Linked DNA regions of Thiosulfativibrio zosterae. The protein of the gene in region 1 binds, or shares a complex with, the protein of each later gene. Links are inferred from orthologs where the notes say so. Each region holds a gene or a part of one and is shown on either strand. Other genes may lie near its edges. The genes, in order: THMIRH_RS09175 and dsbD.

Evidence for each region.
Region 2: the proteins of THMIRH_RS09175 (region 1) and dsbD are in contact, whole or in part, in a crystal structure (PDB 1JZD), measured with the Escherichia coli proteins. The link is inferred for Thiosulfativibrio zosterae from one-to-one orthologs.

What each region holds. Positions count from the first base shown.
Region 1 is NZ_AP021888.1:1,985,310-1,991,427, reverse strand. The notes cover bases 1,161-3,923. They hold THMIRH_RS09175 (DsbC family protein), read left to right. Parts: upstream 1,161-2,062; coding sequence 2,063-2,785; downstream 2,786-3,923. Other genes in these bases: THMIRH_RS09165 (valine--tRNA ligase), read right to left, coding at 3,552-3,923; THMIRH_RS09170 (TIGR04211 family SH3 domain-containing protein), read right to left, coding at 2,864-3,574; xerD (site-specific tyrosine recombinase XerD), read left to right, coding at 1,161-1,980. Outside these bases: tRNA (guanosine(37)-N1)-methyltransferase TrmD, read left to right, coding at 1-479; rplS (50S ribosomal protein L19), read left to right, coding at 583-927; more of xerD, read left to right, coding at 1,054-1,160; more of THMIRH_RS09165, read right to left, coding at 3,924-6,118. UniProt on the Escherichia coli protein: Acts as a disulfide isomerase, interacting with incorrectly folded proteins to correct non-native disulfide bonds.
Region 2 is NZ_AP021888.1:739,994-746,288, reverse strand. What follows is about bases 3,356-6,295. They hold dsbD (protein-disulfide reductase DsbD), read left to right. Parts: upstream 3,356-3,874; coding sequence 3,875-5,716; downstream 5,717-6,295. Other genes in these bases: aroQ (type II 3-dehydroquinate dehydratase), read left to right, coding at 5,908-6,295; THMIRH_RS03165 (FxsA family protein), read right to left, coding at 3,356-3,734. In the rest of the region: THMIRH_RS03180 (DUF302 domain-containing protein), read left to right, coding at 1-223; THMIRH_RS03175 (OmpP1/FadL family transporter), read left to right, coding at 714-2,081; THMIRH_RS03170 (SDR family oxidoreductase), read left to right, coding at 2,272-3,105; more of THMIRH_RS03165, read right to left, coding at 3,246-3,355. UniProt on the Escherichia coli protein: Required to facilitate the formation of correct disulfide bonds in some periplasmic proteins and for the assembly of the periplasmic c-type cytochromes.

The DNA.
Region 1 (6,118 bases):
TTTCGAAAGAAAAAGCCCAAACTCATGTGATAGTTATGTCGCCACAAGGCAAGCCCTTGACACAACAAAAAGTCGCAGAGTTGGCGCAAAAGTCGCACATTACGATTGTATGTGGACGCTACGAAGGGATTGATGAGCGATTCATCAATTCGCAAGTAGACGAAGAAATTGCCGTAGGTGATTTCATCGTGAGCGGCGGAGAGTTACCTGCCATGATGATGATGGATGCGGTGATCCGTTTGGTACCTGGTACCCTTGGTCATCATCTTTCGGCGGTGCAGGATTCTTTTTCGGATGGTTTGTTAGACTGCCCACATTACACCCGACCTGAAGAGGTTGATGGCATGCGAGTGCCGGATGTACTGTTGGAAGGTCATCACGCTAAAATTGATGCATGGCGCCACGCACAAAAAATTTCAAGGACGCAAAATCGTCGTCCTGATTTATATGAAGTTTATTTAGCGGATAACGCCAAATAACTTTGTAAGACAATTTGGATTCAACCTCTGGGCTTAGATTGCCGAATGTTGGATAAATAAAAATTCAGAGATAGACTCTCTGATAGATATGGAGTGCTTAAAGATGAGCGATATCATCAAGCGTATTGAAGCAGAACAAATGACCAAACAACTACCAGATTTTGCACCTGGTGATACAGTTGTGGTTCAAGTTAAAGTAAAAGATGGTAACAACGAGCGTTTACAGGCTTATGAAGGTGTTGTAATTGCTAAAAGAAACCGTGGTTTAAACTCTAACTTCATCGTTCGCAAAATTTCTCACGGTGTAGGTGTGGAGCGTACTTTCCAAACTTACAGCCCATTAGTTGAAAGCGTTGTTGTTAAGCGTCGTGGTGCGGTTCGTCGCGCAAAGCTTTACTACCTACGCGATCTTTCTGGTCGTGCTGCGCGTATCAGAGAAAAAGTGTAATCACAAAGCCGTTTGGGCAACTGCCCAAACACCTTGTGTCACTGCAGAAAGCACTCCTCGGAGTGCTTTTTTGTTTTCTGAAAACTAATCAAACCCTAAGGTTAAAATTTTTCTATACTTTGCGGTATGACGAAATCAATTAAAACCTCCAAACCACAGACAAAGTTAGCACCGCAAATAGTGCAGTTTATTCAATCCCTAAGAATCCTGGATGGATTGAGTGAAAACACGCTTTCAGCCTACCAAAATGACCTTAAAAACTACCAGGCCTGGTTAAATTTACAGGGTTTTTCAGATCTTTTGAGCATTTCTTCAGCCCAATTAGAGGATTATGTTTTTGCGCTGTTCGAGCAAGATAAGCAACCTAAATCGATTGCCCGAGCGATATCCAGTCTTAAGCGTTTTTATCAATTTTGTGTGGTGCAAAATTTAATTCTTCAAGACCCGGCGGCGCTATTAAAGCCCCCCAAGCTGAGTGCCATGATTCCTAAAGTAATCAGCGAATCTCAAATTGAGGCATTGCTCAATGCGCCTGATGTATTATCGGTTTTGGGTTTGCGGGATAGAGCCATTTTGGAGTTGGCTTATTCTTCAGGCTTAAGGGTTTCTGAGTTGGTTGAGTTGCCTTATGAACAAATTAACTTGTCAGCCGGATTGGTGCAGGTTACAGGCAAAGGTAATAAAGAACGTATCGTGCCTGTGGGTGAAGAGGCCATTGATTGGTTGCAAAAATATTTACAAACTTCGCGTCCTAGTTTGGTTAAGCAGAAGTGGGTAGGGACGCTTTTTGTATCCAGAATCGGGCGTCCTATGACGCGCCAAACATTATGGCATCGCATTAAACATTTAGCCGCAGAAGCGGGTATTGTGATGAATTTATCACCTCACAGCTTACGCCATGCTTTTGCCACGCATTTGGTCAACCATGGCGCTGATTTAAGAACCGTGCAGTTGCTGTTGGGTCATGCCGATTTATCAACAACTCAAATTTATACCCATGTGGCCAAGGCAAGGTTGCAAGCCCTGCATCATAAACATCACCCAAGAGGGTGATGCTTTTCATCTTTGATTCATTGTTTTTTACAATTGTTGTGATACGCTTGCAGTTTATTTTACGGTGATAGCAGGACTGAGTATGCAGCAAAAAAATAGGTTACAAAAATGGAGTTTGGGTCTGGCGCTGATGGTTTCATTGCCAGTTATGGCGGACACGGCAAATATTAAAAAACAATTGGCCAAAATGATTCCCGATGCTGAGCAAGCATTGATTGTTGAGACACCTATTAAAGGCTTGTATCAAGTGACTGTCGATACCCAAGTGGTTTATATGTCGGAAGATGGCGGGTATTTGCTCAGTGGTAGTTTTATTAATCTGGCAACCCGCAAAAATTTAACGGAGTTGGCGCAAACAGCGGCCTATAAAAAGGTCATGGCGGGGTTTGATGAAAAGTCGATGATTGTTTATCCTGCTAAGGGAACTGTTAAGCATCAAGTGACCATTTTTACCGATATTGACTGCCCTTATTGTACTAAGCTTCATCACGAAGTGCCTGCATTGAATGAAGCAGGTGTCAGTGTGCGTTATATGTCTTATCCAAGAGCAGGCGTCGGTTCTGCTTCTTATAATAAAGCGGTATCTGTGTGGTGTTCTGATAAACCCACCGAAGTCATGGACGATGCCATGAATAAACTGCCTGTGCCAGCTAAAACTTGTGCCAATCCAATTGCATCACATTTGTCCCAAGTTCAGCGTTTAGGTTTGAATGGCACGCCAGCAATCTTGTTGGAATCTGGTGAGTTATTACCAGGTTATGTTCCAGCAAACGAGCTCATTAAGTTATTGAATAAACCGAGTTAATTCCTCTAGTTGATTAGTATTCGCATCAAAGTAAAAAGCCAGCTTTCGCTGGCTTTTTTATGGATTCAAATCAGGTGCTTATAAAGTATCCCAGGTTTTTTTGCGTTTGGGCGCTCGGAAAAACAAGCCCAGTAAAATCCCAAGTAACAAAACGCCACCACCGGTTAAAAACCATTGGCGTTCAACCACATCTTCTGCTTGTTGAATTTGTTCTTTATAAAGTGCATTTTGATTGCTTAAATCTAATACCTGCTGCTTTAAAGACTGATTCTCTTCACCAATCGCAACGGCATTGCCCGAAATTTCTTTGAGGCGTTTGTAGTCTTGTTTAATCTCAAAAGTTTCTTTGTTAATATCATTTAAGGAGTTCTGAGTGGTTTCTAAACGACTTTTAAGCGTATCAATTTCTTCAGTGAGCTGAATCTTTGCTTGCTCAAGTTTGGCATTTTTTGCCATCTCTTGCTCAAGTTGAACTTTAGCAACGGGTTGATTTTGCAGCAAAATAGAAGGCATCCAACCTTCAAAGGTACGGCCTTTATTGTCGGTGTATTCCACTCTGGCCCACTGCTCGTCATTCACTTCTAAAATAGTCACAGGCGTTCCTGAGCGAATCATACGATTGATTTTGTATTTGTAGCTGGGCCCTGAACGAAAAGGAATTTCAATCGAGTCGGTCACATAGTTTTTAAATCCTGAACCTTCTTCTGCAAGCGCGGGCGCTTGAACCGTAAAAGCGGCTGTCGCAAAAACAGCGAGACTTAGGGTCTTAAAGTTGACTAATTTTTTCATATTGTTCCTCTAAGTTTTTTAGGGCGTTCAAAGAATCTTGTAGTTTTTGTTTTTCTTTTTCAACAACATCGGCAGGTGCTCGAGCAACAAAACTCTCGTTAGACAGTTTGCCGTCTAAGCGCTGAGTTTCGCCTTGCAAGCGTGTAATTTCCTTTTGCAAACGCGCCAGTTCTGCATCCTTGTCGATTAAGCCAGCCATGGGAATTAAAATTTGCATCTCACCGACTAAAGCGACAGCGGCATCGGGTGCTGTGTCGTTGGGACTTAATAGAGTGATAGACTCCAATTTTGCCAAGGAAGTTAAGAAAACCGTGTTGTTTTTTAACCAGGCCTGGTCATTTTCAGTGGCATTTTGCAATAAAATTGGCAAGGCTTTGCTGGGTTTAATGTCCATTTCTGAGCGGATTTTACGCACACCCATAATGAATGCTTTGACCCACTCCAATTCCGCTTCGGCATCTACATCAACTTTGCTGGGGTCGGCGAGCGGATAGGCTTCCAACATTAAACTGTTGCCGGTTTTGCCAGCTAGGGGTGCAACCGCTTGCCAAGCTTCTTCGGTGATAAAGGGGGTAATTGGGTGCAACAAACGCAACAAGGTTTCTAAAACGCGCACCAAAGTTTTGCGAGTGCCGCGTTTGGCGGCATCACCGCTATCGTCTTTGTTAAGAACGGGTTTGGCCAACTCCAAATACCAATCGCAATATTCGTTCCAAATGAATTCATACAAGGCGGTAGAGGCTAGGTCAAAACGGTAGTTATCAAACTGCTTGGCCACTTCGGACTCTAGACCTTGTAGTTTAGACACAATCCATTTGTCGGCCAATGACAACTCAACGGGCAAAGATTCATCTACGCCTGTGTCATAACCTTCGGTGTTCATCAGTACAAAACGCGTAGCATTCCATAACTTGTTACAAAAATTACGATAGCCTTCACAGCGATTCATGTCAAAACGAATGTCACGACCCGTAGAAGCCAAAGAGGCAAAAGTAAAGCGCAAGGCATCGGTGCCATAGGCATCAATACCGTCGGCAAATTGTTTACGGGTGGCTTTTTCAATTTGCGCTGCTTTCTCTGGCTGCATCATGCCGCTGGTGCGTTTTTGTACCAAGGATTCTAGGTCGATACCATCAATCAAATCGATAGGGTCAAGCACATTGCCTTTGGATTTCGACATTTTTTGGCCTTCGCCATCCCGCACCAAACCATGTACATAAACTTGTTTAAAGGGGACTTCACCTTTAAATTTCAGGGTCATCATAATCATACGGGCAACCCAGAAGAAGATAATGTCGAAACCAGTAACCAACACTGAGGTTGGGTGGAATTTTTTAAGCTCTTCTGTGTCTTCAGGCCATCCCAGTGTTGAGAAGGTCCAGAGTGCTGAACTGAACCAAGTATCCAGTACATCGTTGTCTTGGGAGAGAGCAAGGTCGGCAGGCAGGTTGTGTTTGGCACGAACCTCAGCTTCGTCACGCCCAACATAGACCTTGCCAGACTCGTCATACCATGCGGGAATGCGGTGTCCCCACCAAATTTGGCGAGAAATACACCAGTCTTGAATATTGTTCATCCATTCAAAATAGGTGTTTTCCCAGTTTTTAGGTACAAATTCAATGTCGCCATTTTTAACCGCATCGATGGCTGGTTTTGCCAAGGCCTCAACGGCAACATACCATTGGTCGGTTAAGAAGGGTTCAATAACCGCATGGGTACGATCGCCACGGGGAACCATAAGTTTGTGAGGTTTGATGACTTCCATCAATCCCAAAGCTTCAAGATCATCAATCACGGCTTGGCGGGCCTTGAAACGATCCAGACCACGGTATTTTTCAGGCACTTCATCATTCATGGCTGCATCAATCGTCATGATGTTGAGCATAGGTAGATTGTGGCGTTTGCCCATTTCATAGTCGTTAAAGTCGTGCGCTGGCGTGATTTTGACGCAACCAGTTCCGAAATCTTTATCCACATAATCATCGGCAATAATAGGGATTTCACGACCGACTAACGGCAGAGTAATGGTTTGCCCGATCAGATGCTGGTAGCGTTCGTCTTCTGGGTGGACGGCAACCGCTTGGTCACCAAACATGGTTTCCGGACGGGTAGTGGCTACCACTAAAACGCCAGAACCATCGGTAAGTGGATAGCGCATGTGCCATAAAGAGCCTTGTTCTTCTTCAGAAATAACTTCTAAATCTGATACGGCTGTGTGCAAGACGGGATCCCAGTTCACCAGACGCTTGCCACGGTAAATCAGGTCTTCTTCGTAAAGTTGCACAAAGACTTCTTTGACCGCATTCGACAAGCCGTCGTCCATCGTAAAGCGTTCACGCGACCAGTCGGGTGATGCCCCTAAACGACGCAACTGTTGGGTGATGGTGCCACCGGATTCTGCTTTCCATTCCCAAATTTTTTCGATAAAGGCATCGCGCCCTAAATCATGACGCGACAATCCTTTAGCGGCTAGCTGACGCTCAACCACCATTTGCGTAGCTATACCCGCATGGTCGGTACCGGGTTGCCAAAGCGTGCTGTCGC
Region 2 (6,295 bases), 1.2 Mb from region 1 along the record:
AACTGCTCGTAAAATGATCGACTTCTCTCCTGCAATGGGTGGTTTCCTACCTTGCCGTGTAAATATCATTGAAGAAGAAGATGGCTTACACATCTACACCATGAACATGGACATGGCGATCAAAATGGGCAAAAAAATGCCAGAAGATCTAAAAGTAGCCACTATGCAAGTGCGTGACACCATGTGGGAAATGTTACAAAAAGGTAAAAAAGGCGAGTTCTAATACGCTCAGTTTTTTGCTTTTTACCCCAATAGAAACCCGCGCCTAAAAACGCGGGTTTTTTATTGCCACCACTTTTGTAGATTTAACATACCCAAACCTGAACACCTCAAAAACTAACTTAACCCATTCTTTTTTAAAATCCCCGCAAAGCACCATAAATAAAGGCTTTGATAAAAATTATCAGCGTAGGTATAAAAATTTTTTGGAATGAACCCAAAATAAACCTTATAACCCAAAATCCTTATATTAGAAATTACTTATAAATAATAAAATCAACACTTTAAAGGCATTTTAAACGTAAAAAGCAACCCCTAAAGCAATACGAATTAATACACCTAATCGGCCATAAAATTTATTTAATTATCAAGCCCAAAAACTTTAATGCATAGTAGCAAACGTAATTAAACAAGCACCGTTTAACAAGCAGTTAAACCCCGTCCAGAGAAGGAAGCGGTGCAACCCAAATTAAAAACAAAGAGAGAAAATACACATGAAAAAAACAAGAATCGCTTTAGCAATCGCAACAGCAGCACTTTCATCTACACCAGTCTTTGCAACCAATGGTGATGTTCTAATTGGTTTAGGCGCTCAATCACGCGCATTGGGCGGAACTGGTACAGCAGCGTTCTATGGTTCTGAAAATGCTCTGTCTAACCCTGGAATGCTTGGTAAATCTGTTGGCACTGAATTTACAATCGGCGGAACTTTGTTTAAGCCAAATGTTAAAGCAACTACTGACGTGGCATCTATGACTGGTCAACCAGTTTCACAGACAAGTGATAATGATACCAATGTAATTCCAGAAGTTTCTCTTTCAACTCGTCTATCTGAAAATCTTACTTTTGGTTTAGGTATTTTTGGCTCTGCGGGAATGGGGGTGGATTATCGTGACAATGCAGGTACAAATGGTATTACTGCAGCAGCAGGTCAGAATGGTGATGGAACAGCTTTATTTAACGGCTACAGCAATTTGCAATTAATGAAATTTGCACCAACATTAGCATACAATTCAAATAATTATGGTATCGGTTTTGCTCCAGTTATTCAGTATGGTGCTCTTGATATCAACTACAAAGCTAGCTCTATTAATCCAGCTACTTACGCCAACCAAGGAACAAGTAATGTAGGTAATGGCATGTCAACGGACCTAGGCTTTGGTTACAATCTTGGTGGATACTTTGATATTACAAATGATTTAACTTTAGCACTTGCTTATCAATCAGCAATTTCGATGAAATACAAAAACCAAATATCAACTGCCGCTACTGGCTTTGGTTTAACCATGAGTGATGACTTAGAACAGCCAGCGGAAATGAAAGTTGGTGTTGCTTACACCATGGGAAGTTTAATGTTCACTGGTGACTACAAAAACATAGCTTGGGGATCCGCTAAAGGATACAAAGACTTTGGCTGGGAGGATCAAAATGTATTTGGTTTAGGTGTAAAATACTCTGGCAATGGATACTGGGCAGGAGCAGGTTATAACTACGGCTCTGACCCAATCAAAGTCTTAGATGAATCAAAAACTGCTGCTCAAGGTGGATACAATAACCAAGCAACAAATCTTTTCAATAATCACTTCTTCCCTGGAGTTGTTGAGCAACACTTTACTTTTGGTGGAGGATACAGCTTAACTAAAAACATTGCGATTGATGGAGCAGTAGTTTATGCGCCTCAGGTTTCAAAAACAATTAATACTGGCGCAGTTGGTGGCGGAATGGCTTACAACGCTGCCGTCGCGGGCGGATCTACACAAGTCGCAGCTGCCCCTTACTTAAGCAACCCAGCGAATGCTAGCACACACACCGTTGATCACTCTCAAATCGGCTACACTGTATCTTTACGCATGAACTTCTAATTTAAACCATTAAATTAGACACAATTAAAAGCCACTCAAACGAGTGGCTTTTTTGTTTTGAACGCTTCTAAAATCCAACCAGGCCTGGTTAAATTTAACCTCAAACTATTTATATTTTTGCTGTCACAGGGTTGTCATATTCCCTTTTGATTTTTTTGTGATACTATTCGCAAAAAGTGAGGGCAAAACAATGGCACGAGTATTAATTGCAGGGTGTGGCGACATAGGTTGTATGTTGGGCAACAGCCTTGGCGCTAAAGGACATGAAGTTTTCGGATTAAGACGCGATATTTCAAAGATATCTGCGCCCATCAATCCCATTGCGGGCGATTTGTTTAATCTAAACACCGCTATCCCCCAAAACCTAGACTATGCGTTTTACATAGTGTCTGCTGCCAGCTATAAAGATTTTGAATATTATCAAGCCTATGTGCTTGGCCTTAAAAACTTGATTAAAGCTTTAAATGGCCAATCGATTAACCGCCTATTTTTTATTTCAAGCACATCGGTATTTGGCCAGTCGGACGGCGAATGGGTGACTGAAGAAAGCCCATCTGAGGGCAAAAACTTCTCAAGTAACCGTATTTTAGAGGGTGAAGCCTTGGCTTTAAATGGCCCCTTCCCTGCAACCGTCGTGCGTTTTGGCGGGATTTATGGCCCAGGAAGAACGCATCTAATTGATTCGGTTATTTCTGGTAAAGCACATTGCATGGAAGATGTTTACAGCAATCGCATTCACTCTGAAGATTGTGCCGCGATGCTTGAACACCTGATGAATTTGGAAAACCCTGAAAGCCTGTATATTGGGGTAGACAATCTACCAACCTTGACTTGTGAGGTTTATGATTGGTTAGCAGAGCAATTGTCTGTTCCCGATTTAGAACACAAAGAACCTACCGAAAATACGCGTTTGCTCAGAAGTAACAAGCGTTTGTCTAATCAAAAAATTCGCAGCACTGGGTATGAGTTTAAATATCCAACCTATCAAGAAGGTTATGCGGCCATTTTAGAAACTTTAAATTAACATTCTGTCAGAAATTAAAGCCTCCACCCCATTAGGTTTTGTAAGCATCACGAATCCATATCACAAACCTTTGGGGCGCAGGCTTTAGCCTGCATCCATCTACTTTAAACCTCCAAAGTCATCCTTTTTGGGGTTCTTTGTTAGGATTGCTTTTTATCGGCTGACCCGCTTACAATTTCCCCTTCAATAATCTCAATTGACTTGGTCACTTTAAGATCACCTTTGTCGGTTTTTTCCTGCCAATCGCCTTCATAAATATTTTGGCGATGATAATAACGGCTGGAAGTGCGATGTTTTAAAAACTGGCTGGCCAAACGATGGCGTATTGGCGGTATCAAAAATAACAAGCCTAAAATGTCGGTAATAAACCCGGGAACCAATAAAAATAAGCCGCCAATAAATATCATCACACCTTCTAGCATTGCTTGCTGAGGTGCCTCGCCAGAGGCTAATGCTGCTTGTGCCTTTTGCATCGTTAACAACCCTTGGCTACGCATTAAACTCGCCCCCAAAATCGCCGTTCCCACAACCAATAATACCGTGGTTAAACCGCCAATCACGCTGCCCACCTCAATTAATACATAGAGTTCGGTTAAAGGGACCAGCAAAAATAATACAAGAAATTTCATAAAGGGCTTCTCAGTCAAAAGAATTGTCAAGATTGCTTCAGGCAATCCATCAATATCGCATTTAAAATAGGTTAGAATTGCTTATAAGCAAAGCTTAATTTAATTTATGGTTATAAATAAAAACATTTCAAGGGTGGGATATGAAACAGTTTAAAGGGTTTCTGACAATATTGGCAGTTTTATGGCTTGGTTTTTTCCAAGTTGCTCAAGCAAACAACGGCTTTAACTCGTTACAAGATTTAAGCAAACTGGTTGCCGATGAAGAGCCTGAATTGCTTGCTGCAGACGAAGCCTTTGCTTTTAATGCCGAGCCCGATGGCAAAGGTCAATTGGTTTTAAACTGGGTTGTTGCCCCCCACTACTATTTGTATCAAGAAAAAATTCAAGCCAAGGTTTTAGAAGGCTCGGCCACGCTTGGCGACATTAGCCTACCCGTCGCTGAAGATAAATATGACAAGGTTTTTAATAAAAATCTTAAGGTCTATCATGGCCCATTTACCGGCTATTTGCCAATCAGTAACCTATCGGGCGATGCAAAAGTTCAAATCGTCTTTCAAGGTTGTGCAGAAGCCGGTGTCTGTTATCCTCCCATCAAAAAAACCATTGCAATCAACACTGCCACTTTGGGTAGCGGCGCACAAGCTGCCCTTACAACCAATGTCGCTCCTGCGCCAACTGCATCTAGCTCATCCTTATCAGAAACAGACCAAATTACCGATACTTTAAAAAACAGCACCGTTTGGGTCGTGATTGGCACTTTCTTTTTATTTGGGTTGTTGTTGTCTTTAACGCCTTGCGTTTTTCCTATGATTCCCATTTTATCGAGCATCATTGTGGGGCAAGGCGACCAACTCACTACCCGCAAAGCTTTTACCATGTCGTTGGTGTATGTTTTAGCCATGTCAGTGACCTATACAGTGGCAGGTGTCTTAGCTGGACTGTTTGGCGAAAACCTGCAAGCCGCTTTTCAAAATGCCTGGATTATCGGAACTTTTAGCATCATCTTTGTACTCTTAGCCTTTTCCATGTTCGGCTTCTACGAACTACAACTGCCTTCTGGCTTGCAAACTAAAATCACCAATATTTCAAACAAACAATCGGGCGGCACGATGACTGGCGTTGCCATCATGGGCTTTTTATCTGCTTTAATTGTAGGGCCTTGCGTTGCCCCTCCATTAGCCGGTGCATTGATTTATATTGGTCAAACCGGTGATGCGTTATTAGGCGGCTCAGCCTTGTTTGCAATGAGCCTAGGCATGGGGCTCCCTCTTCTATTACTAGGGACTTCTGCCGGCAAACTGTTACCGCGTGCCGGCGCCTGGATGGACAATGTCAAAGCCGTTTTCGGGGTATTGATGTTGGGTGTTGCTATTTGGATGGCAGAGCGCATTTTACCTGCTGAAGTCACTTTAGCTTTATGGGCAATCCTACTCATCAGCTCTGCCATTTACTTGGGCGCACTAGAACCGATTGGTACAAAATCTGGCTGGTTTAAATTATTTAAAGCCTTGGGCGTTACCCTGCTAGCCTATGGTTTAATTTTAATACTCGGTTTAGCGGGAGGTTCAAAGGACTTATTAAACCCTCTTAAAGTTTATCAAGGCGGTGGTACTGCAGTTGCAGAAAGCCATTTAACTTTTAAAACCATTAAATCGATTGACGACCTAAATGCTGAACTGGCTGCCAATCCCAAAGTGATGCTCGATTTCTATGCAGACTGGTGCATTAGTTGTAAAGAAATGGAAAAATTCACCTTTAGCGATGCACAAGTTAAAGCGGCGCTCTCTGGCGTAACGCTGCTCAAAGCAGATGTCACAGCCAATGATGATACGGATAAAGCGTTAATGAAAGCTTTTCAGGTCGTTGGCCCACCAGCCATTATGTTTTTTAATAATGGCGTTGAAAATGCCGCAGCCAGAGTTGTCGGTTTCAAAAAACCAGAAGCCTTTATTCAAAACATTCAAAATGGTTTTAAACCTTAAAACCCTCAAAACAAGCCCAAAAATGACCAGGCCTGGTTATTTTTGCGGCCTTTTTAGTTTAAAAAGCCTGCTTTTATAAACTTTCAGCGCATTTCGCATCATTTACACACCCATAAAACACGCATTTTTCGCATAGTTTTGAAAACTTATGTATAATTTGCTGATTAAAATCAATTAAATGGAACCTTTGAATGGCGGACATATTGGTACTCAATGGCCCAAACCTCAACATGCTTGGTAAACGCGAACCCGAAATTTACGGTCGTAAAACCCTCAAAGACATTATTTTGGAACTGGAAGAACTCGCTGATAACTACGAAGTTCGCCTCCACAGCTTTCAAAGCAATGCAGAACATGAATTGGTAGAACGTGTTCATTTGGCCATGGATGACGATATCGATTTCATCATCATTAACCCTGCTGCTTTCACCCACACCAGCGTGGCATTAAGAGATGCCTTGGCAACCGTAAAAATTCCCTTTATTGAAGTGCACCTTTCAAACATTCATAAACGAGAAGCTTTTAGGCAACATTCCTACTTCTCAGACCTCGCCGAAGGCGTTATTGCAGGGCTTGGCC